DNA from 3 places in the Dactylosporangium sp. McL0621 genome. Region 2 is predicted to be linked to each of the others. Evidence: riboswitches for the same ligand, from Rfam matches in the RefSeq annotation. Region 2 holds a riboswitch; each other region holds the start of a gene.
The links. A riboswitch is a leader RNA that binds a small molecule or an ion and turns the genes downstream of it on or off. The one in region 2 is predicted to bind cobalamin.
Positions count from the first base shown of each region.

Region 1: linked by a shared signal. The riboswitch ahead of ACPPVO_RS32195 (ribonucleoside-diphosphate reductase subunit alpha) and the one ahead of ACPPVO_RS13315 (VWA domain-containing protein) in region 2 are both predicted to bind cobalamin.
Region 3: linked by a shared signal. The riboswitch ahead of ACPPVO_RS24925 (hypothetical protein) and the one ahead of ACPPVO_RS13315 (VWA domain-containing protein) in region 2 are both predicted to bind cobalamin.

Region 1 covers NZ_CP188259.1:6,815,986-6,821,173, reverse strand. The annotation lists gene ACPPVO_RS32200 (ribonucleotide-diphosphate reductase subunit beta) at 1-857, opposite strand, end outside; gene ACPPVO_RS32195 (ribonucleoside-diphosphate reductase subunit alpha) at 932-3,217, opposite strand; cobalamin riboswitch at 3,357-3,564, opposite strand; gene ACPPVO_RS32190 (DPP IV N-terminal domain-containing protein) at 3,620-5,188, opposite strand, start outside.
Region 2 covers NZ_CP188259.1:2,840,920-2,846,107, reverse strand. The annotation lists gene ACPPVO_RS13335 (phosphodiesterase) at 1-215, shown strand, start outside; gene ACPPVO_RS13330 (hypothetical protein) at 337-807, shown strand; gene ACPPVO_RS13325 (hypothetical protein) at 1,009-2,112, shown strand; gene ACPPVO_RS13320 (hypothetical protein) at 2,485-2,754, shown strand; cobalamin riboswitch at 2,823-2,946, shown strand; gene ACPPVO_RS13315 (VWA domain-containing protein) at 3,007-5,037, shown strand; gene cobO (cob(I)yrinic acid a,c-diamide adenosyltransferase) at 5,042-5,188, shown strand, end outside.
Region 3 covers NZ_CP188259.1:5,160,792-5,165,979, forward strand. The annotation lists gene ACPPVO_RS24915 (sensor histidine kinase) at 1-1,051, shown strand, start outside; gene ACPPVO_RS24920 (response regulator) at 1,048-1,713, shown strand; partial or broken gene ACPPVO_RS24925 (hypothetical protein) at 1,882-2,866, opposite strand; cobalamin riboswitch at 2,927-3,147, opposite strand; gene ACPPVO_RS24930 (IS630 family transposase) at 3,115-3,705, opposite strand; gene ACPPVO_RS24935 (winged helix-turn-helix domain-containing protein) at 3,606-4,049, opposite strand; partial or broken gene ACPPVO_RS24940 (IS701 family transposase) at 4,308-4,562, shown strand; gene ACPPVO_RS24945 (X2-like carbohydrate binding domain-containing protein) at 5,043-5,188, opposite strand, start outside.

The sequences.
Region 1 (5,188 bases), 4.0 Mb from region 2:
AGCGTCGCCAGGCGGCGGTCGGCCACGTGCTGCAGGTACTCGCGCATGTCCGTCAGGGACAGGCCCGAGACGCCCTGCTCGAGCAGGTCCGCGGCGAACTGGACCTCGCACTCGACCGCCTCGGCCAGCATGTCGCGCACCTGCGCGGCCATCGTGTCGTCGAACAGGTCCGGCTCCTCGGCGCGGACGGTGTCCACGACGTCGAAGGCGAACGCCATGTGCATCGACTCGTCGCGGAACACCCAGTTGGTGCCCGAGGCGAGGCCGTGCAGCAGGCCGCGCGAGCGCAGGTAGTACACGTACGCGAAGGCGCCGTAGAAGAACAGGCCCTCGATGCACGCGGCGAAGCAGATGACGTTGAGCAGGAAGGCGCGCCGGTCGTCGCGGGTCCGCAGCGAGCGCAGCGCGAAGACGGAGTCGATCCACTTGAAGCAGAATGCCGCCTTGCGCGCGATCGACGGGATGTTGTCCACGGCCGCGAAGGCCGCGACGCGCTCGGCCTCGTCGGGCACGTAGGTGTCGAGCAGGTTCAGGTAGAACTGGACGTGCACGGCCTCCTCGAACAGCTGGCGCGAGAGGTACAGCCGCCCCTCCGGCGAGTTCACGTGCTGGTACAGGTTCAGCACGAGGTTGTTCGCGACGATCGTGTCGCCGGTGGCGAAGAAGGCGACCAGCCGCGAGACCAGGTGCCGCTCGGCCGGGGTCAGCCGGTCCAGGTCCGGGCGGTCGCTGTGCAGGTCCACCTCCTCGACGGTCCACGTGTTCTTGATGGCGTCCTTGTACCGGTCGAAGAAGCGCGGGTACCGCATGGGCCGCAGGGTCAGGTCCAGGCCGGGGTCCAACAGGCGCGCCGGCACCTCCGCAGGCTCCGGTACCGGCGCGAGAAGGCTGAGCCTCTGGTGAGCGGCCCCTCCGCTGCGCTCCGGACCGCTCACTGGCAGGCCTCGCACGACTCGGGGCTCTCCAGGGAGCAGGCCACCGCGATGAGCGGGACCGTCGCCTGCTGGATGCGCGTCGCCGGGCGGGAGCGCAGGTAGTAGGTGGTCTTCAGGCCGGACTTCCAGGCGTGCAGGTACATCGAGGAGAGCTTGCCGATCGTGGGCGCGCTCATGAACAGGTTCAGCGACTGCGACTGGTCGATGTACGGCGCCCGCGCGGCGGCCAGGTCGATCAGGGCGCGCTGCGGCAGCTCCCACGCGGTGCGGTACAGGTCGCGGACGTCGGCCGGCAGCTCGCCGATGCCCTGCACCGAGCCCTCGGCGCGCTTGATCTGCTCGCGGACCTCCGGCGTCCAGAGGCCGCGGGTCTTGAGCTCGCGCACCAGGTAGGAGTTGATCTGCAGGAACTCGCCCGACATCGTCTCGCGCTTGAACAGGTTGGACACCTGGGGCTCGATGCACTCGTAGCAGCCGGCGATCGAGGCGATGGTCGCGGTGGGCGCGATCGCCACGAGCAGCGAGTTGCGCAGGCCGTTTTCCGCGATCTGTGTGCGCAGCGCGGCCCAGCGCTCGTCATCCGTGGTAACGCCCCACAGGTCCGGGTGCAGCACGCCCGCGGCCGCTCTGGTCTCGGCGTACGCCGGGTGCGGGCCGAACCGCGCGGCCAGTTCCGCCGACGTCTCCAGTGCGGTGAGCAGAATTTCCTGCTGCACCGCTGTGGACAACGCCCGCGCGGCCGCCGAGTCGAACGGTAGTTTCAGCGCGAAGAAGGCGTCCTGCAGGCCCATCAGGCCGAGGCCGACCGGCCGCCACCGCGGGTTGGACGCCCCCGCCTGCCGCGAAGGGTAGTAGTTGATGTCGATGACGCGATCGAGGAAGACCACGGCGGTGCGGACCGTCTCCCGCAGTCGCTCCCAGTCGACGCCCGCACCGGTCACGTGCGCGCCGAGGTTGATCGAGCCGAGGTTGCACACGGCGGTCTCGTCGTCGCTGCTGACCTCGAGGATCTCGGTGCACAGGTTCGACAGGTGGATGGTGTTGCGCGGGCCACCGGTCTGGTTGGACAGGGCGTTGGCGCGGTCCTTGAACGTCATCCAGCCGTTGCCGGTCTGGGCGAGGGTGCGCATCATGCGGCCGTAGAGATCGCGGGCCTTGACGGTGCGCACCGCCTTCTTCTCGGCCGCGCGGTAGGCCGCGTCGAACGCCTCGCCGTGGAGGTCCGGCAGCTCGGGGGCGTCGGTGGGGTCGATCAGCGACCAGTCGCCGTCGGCCTCGACGCGGCGCATGAACTCGTCCGGCACCCAGTTGGCGAGGTTGAGGTTGTGGGTGCGGCGGGCGTCCTCGCCGGTGTTGTCCCGCAGCTCCAGGAACTCCTCGACGTCCGGGTGCCACGGCTCCAGATACACGCACGCCGCGCCCTTGCGCCGCCCGCCCTGGTTCACCGCGGCGACACCCGCGTCCAGCGTCTTGAGAAAGGGCACGATGCCGTTGGATAGCCCGTTGGTACCGCGGATGAGCGCGCCCCGCCCGCGCACGCGCGACCACGAGATCCCGATGCCGCCGGAGAACTTCGACAGCCGCGCGACCTGGTGGTAGCGCTCGTAGATGGAGTCGAGCTCGTCCCGGGGCGAGTCGACGAGGAAGCACGACGACATCTGCGTGTGCCGCGTGCCGGAGTTGAACAGGGTCGGCGAGCTCGGGAGGTAGGCCAGGGAGGACATGAGGCGGTAGAACCCGATCGCCTCGCCCGGGGTCTGCGACAGGCCGCAGGCCACGCGCAGCAGCCAGTACTGCGGCGTCTCCACGACCAGGCGGGCCTCGGGGTGGCGCAGCAGGTAGCGGTCGGCGACCGTGCGCAGGCCGAAGTACTCGAACCGCAGGTCCCCGTCGAGGTCGACGGCGTCGTCGAGCTTGCGCGCGTTCGCGGCGACGAACGCGGCGGTGTCGTCGCCGATCAGGCCGAGCTGGTGGCCGTAGCGGATCGACTGGCTGAAGCTCGCGACGCCCTGGCCGCGCACCTCCTTGTCCACGTACGCGGCCAGCAGCCGCGCGGCCAGCCGCGAGTACTGCGGCTCCTCCCCGATGAGCTCCGCCGCCGTCTGGATCGACAGCTTGTCCAGCTCGGCGGTGCTCGCCCCGTCGTACAGCCCGCTGATCGTGCGGGTCGCGACGCGCAGCGGGTCGACCTCGTCCAGGTCGCCGGCCCACCGCTCGACCGCGCGCACGATCTTGTTCACGTCAACGGCCTCGGTGTCGCCGTTGCGCTTGCTTACCTGCATCCGCGTGCCCTTTCTCGCCTCAGGTCGGAGGGCCGAAGGAGCGCGCGGGGACGCCGCCGGGACCCCTGCGGCGGCATGCGGCCAGGGTCCGGCTCGTGGCGTCGGCCGTCCCGCGCGGCCTTCGACCGCCGCGCACCGGGCGGTGCGCGGCGCGCTGGCAGGTCTTCGGACTCGTGGGCGCCGAGCGCATGCCTACTGACCGTCGCTTCCCAGGCCTGATCGGGCCCAGTGCACATGACGGCGATCGTTCCCACTGACCGCTGCGGGGCAGTCCCGGACTCGCACCGGGTTCCCTCTTGCCTCGGCCGCCCTGGGCGGGCGGCCGAACCAGCTGCGGTCATCACTATATATAGGGCTGCCGGAGAATTGGAAACACCAGATGTCGTGTCGGCGTGTCGTGGCTCAGGCGAACATCTCGGCGAGCATCTCCGGGCCGACCGGGATGGCGGCGGGGCGGTACGCGGGCGGCGGGGTGCCCATCAGCTCGCGCACCAGGAAGTCCCAGCAGCGCTTGCGCACGTACGCGAGGCAGTCCAGGAACGTGTGCTCGGCCCCGGGCACGATGAGCAGCTCGAAGTCCTTGTCCGCGGCGATGAGCCGGTCGGCCAGGCGCAGCGTGTGGTCCGGGTGGACCTGGTCGTCGAGCTCGCCGTGGACGAGCAGCAGCGGGCCGGCCAGCCGGTCGGCGAGGTCCACATTGGACGTCCGGGCCCAGGCGTCCGGGTCGTCCGCGCCGTCGTAGGACTCCACGAAGCCCGCGTTGAAGCAGCGGGCGTCGTGCGAGCCGGCCAGGGCGACGCCGGCCCGGTACACCGCGGGGAAGTCCAGCATCGCCCGCGCCGCGGCGAACCCGCCGCCGGAGTGCCCGAACGCGCCGACCCGGTCGAGGTCCATCCACGGCCGGTCCGCGGCGAGCTGTCGCAGCGCGGCGACGTGGTCGGCCAGGCCCCCGGCGTCGCCGAGGCGGCCGTAGGAGGCGTCGTGGAAGGCCTTGCCGCGCCCCGGCGTGCCGCGCCCGTCGAGCGCGACGACCACGAACCCGAGCGCGGCGAGGGGCTCGGCGTCCAGGCCCATGCCGCCGGGGTCGAAGCCGGGCTCGACCCGGCCGACCTGCGGGCCCGGGTAGAGGCTGTCCACGACCGGGTAGCGGCGCGCGGGGTCGAAGCCGTGCGGGCGGTACAGCACCCCGTAGACGTCCGTCACGCCGTCGGCCGCCTTGACGCGGAAGCGCTCGGCCGGGGTCCAGCCGGTGGCCCGGAGCCGGGTGATGTCGGCCCGCTCGAGCTCGACCAGCACGCGCCCGGTCCAGTCGCGGACGGTGGTCACCGGCGCGGTGTCCACTGTGGACGCACTGTCGACGAAGTACCCCCGGTGCCCGGGCAGCGTCACGACGTGGTCGAGCTCGTCGTCGGTCAGCCGGGCGAAGCCGGTGCCGTCCAGGCCGGCCCGGCACACCGTGCGCCGGTACGGGTCGGCCTCGACGAGGCCGGCGGCGGTGAAGTACACCGTGCGCTCCGCCTCGTCGACGTGCAGGATCTGCCGCACCGACCAGGGCCCGGAGGTGACCCGGCCCAGCGGCGCGCCGGTGTGCCGGTCGTAGCGGTACAGGTGGCCGGAGCCGTCACGCTGGGAGTACCACAGCACCTCGTCGGCCAGCACGCGTACGATCGGCGGCTCGTAGGCCCACTGGTTGGGCTCCACCCGGGTGTCGCCGGCCTCGCTGAGCACGGTGGTGACGGCGCCGGTGGCCGGGTCCAGGCGGTGCAGCGCGAGGGTGTGGCGGTCGCGGGCCTGGCCGAGGAAGTACACGGCCGAACCGTCCGCGGCCCACCAGGCCCACTTGGTCATGATGGGTGACAGCTGCGGCATGAGCAGCGGCTCGGTCTGCGCGCGGACCACGGTGCCGGTCGCGACGTCCAGCACCACGAGCTCGGCGAGCGGGAGGTGCTCGTCGCCGGGGTAGGCGTACCG
Region 2 (5,188 bases):
TGCACCGGGTCGTGACCGCCGGGTTCGCCGGGACGATCCTCAGCGTGGCGCCCAGCATGTACCGTCAGGTGGACCTCGGCCTGCGGGAGGGGCGCCCGGTCGGGTTCGTCGCCGAGCCGTCCGGCTTCCTGCTGCACCGCATCGAGGGCCTGGAGGAGTGCGTGACGCACCTGGTGCAGGTGAGCCACGCCGGGGCGCCCGTGATCGCGTATTGAGGCCGTTGGGCCGACGCCGGGTGGCACGTTTCCGGGATTTGGGGCATGGCGGGTGGCCGTACCTTGAATGCAGCACGTGAGCGCACCCCCCTTTGAGACGCACCCGAGAGGAACCACCCCCATGAGCGAGTACGGCGAGATCGACGCGGGCCAGGAGCACGGCTCCCTGGAGGCGGTCCACCAGAGCCAGGGCGCCGAGCTGGACCACCAGTCGCAGTACGGCATCCTCGAGCAGGATCACCACAGCTTCGAGCACGAGGAGTTCGAGCACCTCAAGCACATCGAGTACACGGACGCCGCGGGCAACCACTACGAGGTCACCGAGTACACGCACTACGAGCACACCGAGGTCGAGGACGACCACCGGCTGATGGCCTACGGCCAGGAGAGCACCGGCGACGCGGGCTTCGGCGCGGCCGACGGCACCGACGCCGGCTTCGGCGAGGCGGGTGCGGGCGAGTCCGGGTTCGGCGAGGCGGGCTTCGGCTCGGCCTCGGTGATCTCCGGCCTGGAGAGCATCACGTCCCGCTTCGAGAACTTCCTCGGCTCGGGCCTGACGAGCGACAACGAGATCAACGACGCCAGCGCGTGATCGGCCCCTCTCGGGGTGGTGTGACGGCGCTCACGGCGCCGGTCGGCAGACTCGCCGACCGGCGCCGCGTCGTGTTCGGGCTCACGCCGCCCGTCGCCACCCCACTGACCGGCCACAACGTGCCGTTCTGTCGTTTGTCAAGCATTTTCGGGACCGGAAATCGGCGGCGGTCCGGCCGGAATCGTCGCAGACTGGGACGCCATGAGCCTCGACGACGACTGGCACTACCTGCCCACCCGGACCCGGGCCGGCGCGCTGCAGCGCGGACTGGGCCGGGGCGCGGTGCGGGCCAGACGGGACCCGGCCGCGCCGGAGCTCGTGTACGCCTGCATCCGCCGCGACCATCGCTGGCTGCCCCTCGACGACCGCGGCGTCTACCTCGCCCGCCTGGTCCGCGACCTGGAGCTGCCGACCGGCCCGATCGTCGCCCGGCTCTTCGCCGCCGACGACGAGACCGGGGAGTTCACGCACGTCCTGCGGGTCGCCGAGGCGCTGGGCCGCGCCGGGTCCGACGGGATGGTCGAGAGCCTGCGACGGTACATCCAGATCGGCCCCTACTGGCGCGAGGCCCTCGGCACCGTCGCCGCCGCGTGGCCCGCGAACTGGTGGGACGACCTGCTGCCGGTCGCCGCCGACCGCCTCGCCAGCGCCGGGCGCCCCCTGCACCTGCCGGCCGCCGCCCCCTGGGGCGACTGGGCCGCGCGGGACGAGCGCATCCACGCCGCCGTGGCGCACGGCCCCGAGCCGCTGACCGGCCTCGGCGAGCTGCTCAGCGCCGCCGACGAGACCGGGTGCCTCGTGGAGCCGTCCGTCGACTCGCTGAAGACCGCCCGGCACGCCGCGGCCGACCCGTCCTCGGCGCGGTACTGGAGCGCCCTGTGCGTCCTGGCCGACCGGGGCGACGAGTCCGACGGCCCCGCCCTGCTGGCCGGCCTCGACTGGCTCGACCGGCGCGACGACGACCTGTGCGGCTACGACCGCCTCGCCGACGGCCTCGCCCGCGTCGGCGGCGACGCCGCCCGCCAGGCCCTGCCGCGCATCCGCTCGCTGTGGTTCAGCCCGCACTCGTACGAGCGCGCCGCCTACCTGCGGGCCCGCCTGGAGCTGGAGCCGGACGCGTGCGCGGGCGCCCTGACCGAGGGCCTGTGGGACTGCGAGGCCGGCGTCCGGCTCATCGCGGTGCGCCGCGTCCCGCTCGACGAGAAACTCGAGCGCCGCCTGGCCTACCTGCGCGACGACCCGATCGAGACGCCCGAGGTCCGCGCGGCCGCGGCCGAGCGGCTCCTGCTGGAATCCCTGGTGTAGCGGCCTGTCGCCTGGGTGACACATCGGCGCAAGTGCGTGCCAAGTCCACGCCAAGTGCCGTCCCGCATCCTTGCTTCAGCACCACTTGAAGGGGCCCGGTTCCGGGTCCTCGCACCGCCTAACTCGAGACAGCTCTCGATATCCATATATATGAGCCGGCCCCGCGACACCCTCCCCCTCGTGTCGCGGGGCTCTCGTACGCCCGCCGACCGCGCCGTGCCGCAGGTCGCCTGGATGCGCCGGGTCAGCCGGTCGGCGAAGCCGGGGTCGCCGACCACGCGCTGCCGGAACTCGTCGACCTGGGCCTGCGTGAGGTCCGCTCCTGGTTGGTGCCGCCGTCCGGGGACCTGCCGCACGCGGCGACCCCCCGGCGTGAGGACCAGGGCGGCCAGGGCGACCAGGGCCCGCACCCCGTTGGCCGCGGCCCAGTCCACGACCGGCCCCGGCTCCTCGGCCCGCCACAGCCACATCGCCCGGGTGCCCGGCGGCGCGACCGAGCTCTCCGGGGCCCGCGGCGGCAGCCGCAGCGGCGTGGCGGCGATCAGGGCGACCGCCGCGAGGAGCACGCACAGTACGATCTGGGCGGCCGAGTCCAACGCGCGCCGCATGCCCGTCCCATCGGCCGGCGGACCCGGATCGTGAGGGTCACACCGCGCCACGTTGACGCGCCGGTTGCCGGTGGGACACGATGGCGGGCGAGCGGTCTGCGGAGGAACCCGGTGCGAGTCCGGGACGGTCCCGCCACTGTGACCGGGGAGTCGCCCCTCAGCTCGGACCACGGCCGGCAACGGCTGGAAGGTCGGGGGGCGGCGGCGATCCGGCAGTCAGGAGACTCCGGGCCGCCGACGCAACAGCCGCCTCGCGGGCGCGGACCCGCCGAAGGGAAGAGTGCCCGTGACCTCGCCGTACCCGTTCTCGGCCGTCGTCGGCCTGCCCGACCTGCGCCTCGCGCTGCTGCTCACGGCGGTCTCACCGGCCATCGGCGGGGTGCTCGTCCGGGGCGAGAAGGGCACCGCCAAGTCCACCGTCGTGCGGGCCCTCGCCGCGCTGCTGCCCGAGGTCGGGGTGGTCGCCGGCTGCCGCTTCGCCTGCGACCCGGACGCGCCCGACCCCGAGTGCCCCGACGGCCCGCACACGCCCGGGGCCGGGGCCGAGCGCCGCCGCTCCGCCCTCGTCGAGCTGCCCGTCGGCGCGACCGAGGACCGCGTGGTCGGCACCCTCGACCTGCAGCGCGCCCTCGGCGACGGGGTCAAGGCCTACGAGCCGGGCCTGCTGGCCGCCGCGCACCGCGGGGTCCTCTACGTCGACGAGGTCAACCTGCTCCCCGACCACCTGGTCGACCTGCTCCTCGACGCCGCCGCCATGGGCCGCGCGCACGTCGAGCGCGACGGCGTCTCGGTCAAGCACGCGGCCCGCTTCCTGCTCGTGGGCACCATGAACCCCGAGGAGGGCGAGCCGCGCCCGCAGCTCGTGGACCGCTTCGGGCTCGTCGTCGGGGTCACGGCGCCCCAGGAGGCCGCGCCGCGGGCCGAGGTCGTGCGGCGGCGGCTGGCGTACGAGGCCGACCCGGCCGGGTTCGCCGGGCGCTACGTGGCCGAGGACGCCGCGCTCGCCGAGCGGATCGTCGGCGCCCGGGCCCGGATCGGGGCGGTGGCGCTGCCGGACGCGGAGCTCGACCGGATCGCGCGGATCTGCCTGGCGTACCGCGTCGACGGCCTCCGGGCCGACATCGTGGTCGCGCGGACGGCGGTCGCGCTCGCGGCCTGGCACGGGCGGACGGTGGTCACGACGGACGACGTGCGCGACGCGGCCCGGCTGGCGCTGCCGCACCGGCGCCGGCGCGATCCGCTCGACCCGCCGGGGGCCGACCGGGATCGCCTGGAAGAGGTGCTCGAGCAGGAGACCGGGCCGGACGACGACCCGCCGGGCGGCCCCCCGCCACCGCCGGACGACGACCCGGTTCCGCCGGGCCCGACCGACATTTCGGAAACGTCGGAATCGCCCGACCCCGGCGGGCCGCCCCCGCCGCCCGTCGCGCCCGAGCAGCGGCCGCCGGTCGAGCCGGCCGATGGCTCCGTTACCGACAAATCCGACTCGCTGCGTGACTCCGAACTATCGGATATTCCGGATTCGACGGACCTGCCGGATTCGGCCGGGGTCGCGGCGCCCGGGCAGCTCGCGTTCGCCGGGCTGCCGTACAAGCCGAAGCTGCTCAGCATCGCGGGCCGCGCGAACCGCCAGGCCGGCGCCCACGCGGGCCGGCGCTCGCCCGCCCTGTCGCGGCACGGGCGCGTGGTGCGCTCCCGCGCCCCGATCGGCGGGAAGGTCACGAGCATCCACGTGCCCGACACGATCCGGGCCGCCGCGATGCGCGGTTCGACCCGCGCCGAGGCCCGCGACGTGCGCGAGGCGGTCAAGGTCGGCCGCGAGGCGAACCTGGTGCTGTTCGTCGTCGACGCGTCCGGCTCGATGGCCGCCCGGCAGCGGATGAGCGTCGTGAAGACCGCGATCCTGTCGCTGCTGCGCGACGCGTACCAGCGCCGGGACAAGGTCGGCCTGGTCTCCTTCCGCGGCCACGACGCCACCCTGGTGCTCGAGCCGACCGCGAGCCACGAGGTCGGCGTGGTCCGCCTGGCCGAGCTGCGCACCGGGGGCCGCACGCCGCTGGCCGCCGGACTGCGCCAGGCCGCCCGCGTGCTGCACGGCGAGCGCCGCCGCGACGCCCGCCGCCGCCCGCTGCTCGTGGTCGTCACCGACGGGCGCTCGACCAGCGGGCCCGATCCGCTCGGGGCGGTACCGCTGCTGGCCGGCGTTCCCGCCGTGGTGGTCGACTGCGAGAGCGGCCCGATCCGCCTGAACCTCGCGCGGCGCCTCGCCGCCGCGCTGGAGGCGACCTGCATTCCACTGTCGAGCCTGGGAGCCTGAGAAGATGCCGCAGGGCAAGGTCGAGAACGTTCCCGACGACGGGCTCACCACCCGCCAGCGCCGTACCAAGCCTGTGCTCGCCGTGCACACCGGGCCGGGCAAGGGCAAGTCCACCGCCGCGTTCGGCATGGCGCTGCGCGCGTGGAGCGCC
Region 3 (5,188 bases), 2.3 Mb from region 2:
ACTGCTGGTCGGCTCCGCGGTGCCGACGCGGGCGGCGGCCGGGCCGCAGGGGCCATCCTGGGCGTTCTGGGCCGGCCTGGCGGCGGCGCTGGCCGCCGGGGCGCTGCGGCGCCGGCGGCCAGTGGTCGCGCTCGGCGTCGCGCTGCTCGCCGGGCCGGTCGCCCTGGGCGCAGGCGCGTTCCCGCTGCCGTGGGTGGTGGTCGCCTTCGTGATGTACCTGATCCCGCTGCGCTTCCCCCGCCGCGTGGCGCTGTGGGTGCTGGCCGGCACCTTGCTCGCCGGCGCGGTCGGCGTCGTCGCCGCCCCGCTGGCCCGGCCCGGCCCGAACCGGGTCGGATCGCTGTTGGAGGGCGCGCTGCTGGTGTCGATCGCGTGGGTCATCGGCTATGCGGTACAGCATCAGCGCCTGCACAACGAGCAGCGGGCCGAGCGCCGGCTGACCGACGAGCGCCTGCGGATCGCGCGCGAGCTGCACGACGTTGTCGCCCACTCGATGAGCGTGATCGCGCTGCAGTCCGGTGTGGCCAACCACGTGGCCGCCGAACGCCCCGAGGAGGCGCGCCGGGCGCTGGCCTCCATCGAGGAGATGAGCCGGGCCGCGCTGCAGGAGATGCGGGCGCTGCTCGGGGTGCTGCGCGATCCGGAGGAACCGGCCCGGCCGGCCCCGGGCCTCGCCGACGTGCCGGCGCTGGTCGCCCAGGCCGCCACCGCCGGCGTCCACGTCGCCCTGGAGGTCACCGGCGAGCCGGGCGGGCTGCCCGCCGGCGTGGATCTGGCCGCTTATCGTGTCGTGCAGGAGGCCGTCACCAATGTCATCAAGCACGCCGCGACCGATCGCTGCCGGGTGTGCATCGACCGCGGCCCGTCCCTGGTCACGGTGCGGGTGAGCGACGAGGGACGGGGCGGAGCCGCCGCTGCCGGCCACGGCATCACCGGGATGCGGGAGCGGACCCGCATGTACGGCGGGACCCTGCAGGCCGGCCCGTCGCCCGACCGCCCGGGCTTCCAGGTCGTCGCCACGTTCGCGATCCCCCGGGCGGAGGCCGCGTGATCCGCGTGGTGGTCGCCGACGACCAGACGCTGGTCCGCGGCAGCATCCGGGTCCTGGTCGACACCGCGCCCGACCTCACCGCCGTCGGCGAGGCCGCCACTGGCGCCGACGCGGTCGACCTCGCGGCCCGGGAACGGCCCGACGTCGTGCTCATGGACGTCCGGATGCCCGGCCTGGACGGAATCGAGGCGACCCGGCAGATCTGCACCCGGCCGAACCTCGCCGCGGTGAGGGTCATCATCCTCACCACGTTCGACGTCGACGAGTACGTCTTCGCCGCCCTCCGCAACGGCGCCAGCGGCTTCCTGCTCAAGGACACCCGCCCGGCCGACCTGCTCACCGCGATCCGCGTCGTCGCCTCCGGCGAGTCATTGCTCGCGCCGAGCGTCACCCGGCGGCTCATCGAGGAGTTCGTCCGCCGCCCGGAGCCCGGCCGGCAGCCGGTCGCCGACCTGGACAACACCACCGACCGGGAGCGGGAGGTGCTGACCCTGGTCGGCCTCGGCCTGTCCAACGCCGAGATCGCCGCGCACCTGCATGTCAGCCTGTCCACCGCGAAGGCCCACGTCAGCCGGCTGCTGATGAAGCTCGCCGCCCGCGACCGGGCCCAGCTCGTCATCGCCGCGTACAACACCGGCCTGGTCCGCCCGACGACCGACTGACGCGGTCACTTCGGGCTGAACGTGCCGGCCCGCCGCAGCGACGCGCGACCGCCCGGGAATGCGGACGATCAGCTCGCGCGGACCTCGGCGACGGCCGCGACAAAAGTGCAACAGTGACGCCTCGACCTCGGCATAGCCGCGGGTCTTCAGGCCGCAGTCGGGATTGACCCACAGGCGTCGGGCCGGGACGGCCGCGACTGCTCGCCGCAGCGCCTGGACGACCTCCTCGTGGGACGGCACGCGCGGGGAGTGGCCTGCGGCGGCGAGCCGGTCGAGGTTGCCGGGCCCGGCGACGAGGTCCACACCGATCGCCTCGACCGAGTTGGCCAGCAGCGCCGACAGAGCGTCACCAAGGTCGCCGAAGTACGTGGCGACGAAGATCTGCGGCCGGTCGGTGAGCTCGCCAAGGCGGGTGTAGGCGGGCGTAGCCCGTCGATCTCCTCCGGGGTGCGGTCGGCGACGTAGGCGCGCTCGTCCAGCTGTACCCAGGCGACGCCGGTGGCGGCCAGGACGGCGAGGATTTGCGCGTAGACCTCGACGAGGTCGTCGAGGCGGGCGAACGGGTCCTCGCCCTTGGCCAGGAGCAGAAACGTGGCCGGGCCGAGCAGCACCGGCCGGGTGGCGATGCCCAGGGCGGCGGCCTCGGCGATCTCGCCGAGGGCCTTGACCGGATTGGCCGCGAACGCGGTGTCCGGGCCGATCTCGGCACCAGGTAGTGGTAGTTGGTGTCGAACCACTTCGTCAGCTCCAGCGCCGGCTCGGCGTCGACGCCGCGGGCCATCGCGAAGTATGTGTCCAGCTCGGACCGGCCGAGCCGGGCGAAGCATGCCGGGACCGCGCCGACGGCGACGGCGGTGTCCAGGACGTGGTCGTAGTACGAGAACGTGTTGGACGGGATCGCGGCCAACCCCGGCGTCGCGCAGCGTCTGCCAGACCTCGGCCCGCAACCCGGCCGCGGTCTGTCCCAGCGCGGCGGCGTCGATCTTCCCGGCCGCCCAGTACGCCTCGACGGCCTGTCTTCAGTTCCCGGTTCCCGCCGATGCGTGGGTAGCCGAGCACGGTGCTCTGCCCGAATGCAGGAGCCACCAGACGTTTCGTTCCCTCGAAGTGCCCGACGGCGCTCGGGAAGGAGGGAGGCAGGGATACGGCCCAAAAGGGCGGCCGTACCGCTTCCGCCCTGACCCGCCCGAGAGGTCGTCGGCGGCGCACACCGGCGGTGTGCGCAGCGCGGGCAGGTCTTCGGACTCGTGGGCGCGACCGAAAGGTCACCTACCGGCCGTCGCTTCCCAGGCCGTGTGGCCCAGTGCTTTGTTGACGGCTTTCGTTCCCACTCACCGCTGCGGGCAGTCCCGGTTCTGCACCGGATTCCCTCTTAAAGATCTTTCGGTATTTGAGTGATGGTCAGAGACGTAGGCCGGTGTGGTCGAGGAAGTTGAAGCACAGTTGGTAGCTGCTGCCGATCCGGTGCAGGCCGGTGTGGACGGCGGTGTCGGCGTCGTTGAGGATGTCGGGGCACAGGTTGGCCAGTTCGGTGGCTTTGAGGTTGCCCCAGACCAGTTCCATGGGGTTGAGGTCGTGGGCGTAGCCGGGCAGTGCTTCGACGGTCAGCCAGTGCTGCTGGGTGGCCAGCCATGCCTTCATGTCCTTGGACCGGTGCGCGGACAGCCCGTCCCAGATCAGCACGATCGGCTTGCCGCGCAGGTGCCGGCGCAGCTGGGTGAGGAACGTGATGAGGCTTTCGGTGTTGTAGCTGCCGGGTTTGGTCTGGAAGATCAGCTTGGCCCGGGAGCGGTCGGGCCGGTAGGCCAGCACACCGGCCATGGACATCCGCGACCAGGAGAACCGGTGCCGCAACACGGGTGTCTGCCCGCGCGGTGCCCAGGTGCCGCGGACTACGGGCAGGAGCGAGAAGCCGCTCTCGTCCTGGAAACAGATCCACGCTCCCCGTCGCCGGGCCCCCTTTTGATCCTGGGCCAGTCCTGCTTGACCCACGCTTCGATCGCTGCGTCGTCCCGTTCGACGGCCCGCCGGGCCGGGCGCTGCCGGGTCCAGCCGAGGCGCTGCCGCAGGATTGTCCAGGTCTGCGTCGGCCCGTACCGCACGCTGGTGACCCGTTCGATCACGTCCGCCACCCGGGCGAGGGTCCACAGGTCGGTGCCGAACCCGCTGGCCTTCGGCCCGGCCAGCAGTGCCGACTCCACTTCGGACAGTTGCTCGTCCGACAGCCGCGGCGTACGCCCCAGTCGCTGCGCGCCGGTCAGGGCCTCCCGGCCGCCGGCCCGCCACGCCCGATGCCACCGCGACGCGGTCTGCGCAGAGACCCCCAGTTGCGTCACCACATCGGCCTGCCGCGCGCCGTCCTCGAACAACTCCGCCGCCCGAATCCGGCGCTGCCGCAACACATCAACATCCAGACGAGCGGCACCACGCCGACCCGCCGGCTGTGCAGAGACCGACATGCCACCGATTCTCGTACCCGGCAACACGATCAGCCCGCAACGACTCACCTCAATATCGAAAGATCTTTAATACTGCGACGGCGTTTTGTAGTGGTCGGTCGTGGATCGCTAGTATCCATTGTGGTCAGTGTTGGGGTGGTGGAGTCGTGGAACGCTGCGCTTGAGGATCTGTTCGCGCTGGTCGCGGGGCGGTTCGGGCGGGTGGAGCCGCGGAAGCGAGCGTTCGCTTATGTGCGGGGGTTGTTGGCGCCGTTGGAACGGCGTAATGGGTGGACCCTGGCGGAGCAGGCTGGTGATGGTTCGCCGGACGGTATGCAGGAGTTGCTGTGCAGCCCTGGCTGGGACCGCGACGCGGTCCGCGACGATGTGCGCGGTTACGTGGTGGAGAAGGAGTACCGCGACACGGTGGCGCAGCTGCCGCGGGAGTACTCCGCGATCCTGCCCGGCTGACCGCCGCTCAACGTTCGTTCGGGGGGCACCGGCCGGCAGCGGGTGCCCCGAGCGGGCACCGGCCGGCAGCAGGTGCGCGACCTCGGGAGCGGTCGCGGCGAGCGTGTACGCCCGGCGCTCCGCCTCGACCTCGAAACCGGTCGCCCGATGGGAGTGCCGGCGCATGTGCTCCTCCCGGCTCGGCACCTGGAACACCTCGCTGTCCGTGCGCCAAGTCGTCGCCGGCGGGCTGATCGCCGGGACCGCCTGGATGGCATTGCAGACCGTAGGCGCACGATTCGTCTCCGCCCGGCTCAGCCACACGAGCGCGCTCTACGGCACGTTCGGACTCGTACTCGCCGCACTTCGAAGGTCGGTCGGACGTCGCCGAAGGTGCGGTGGACGGCCGGACGCCGCGGTGGCGTCCGGCCCTCCTGCGGATCATCGGGTCGTGTAGCGGATGACGTCGGTGCGCATCACATCGCCCGACGCCTTCACGGCCCGGAAGGTGTGCTGCCCGTTGCCGAGACCGGCGACGCTGTACACCTGCTGCTGTGTTGCCCGTGCGTCACCGTGGGTGTCCACGC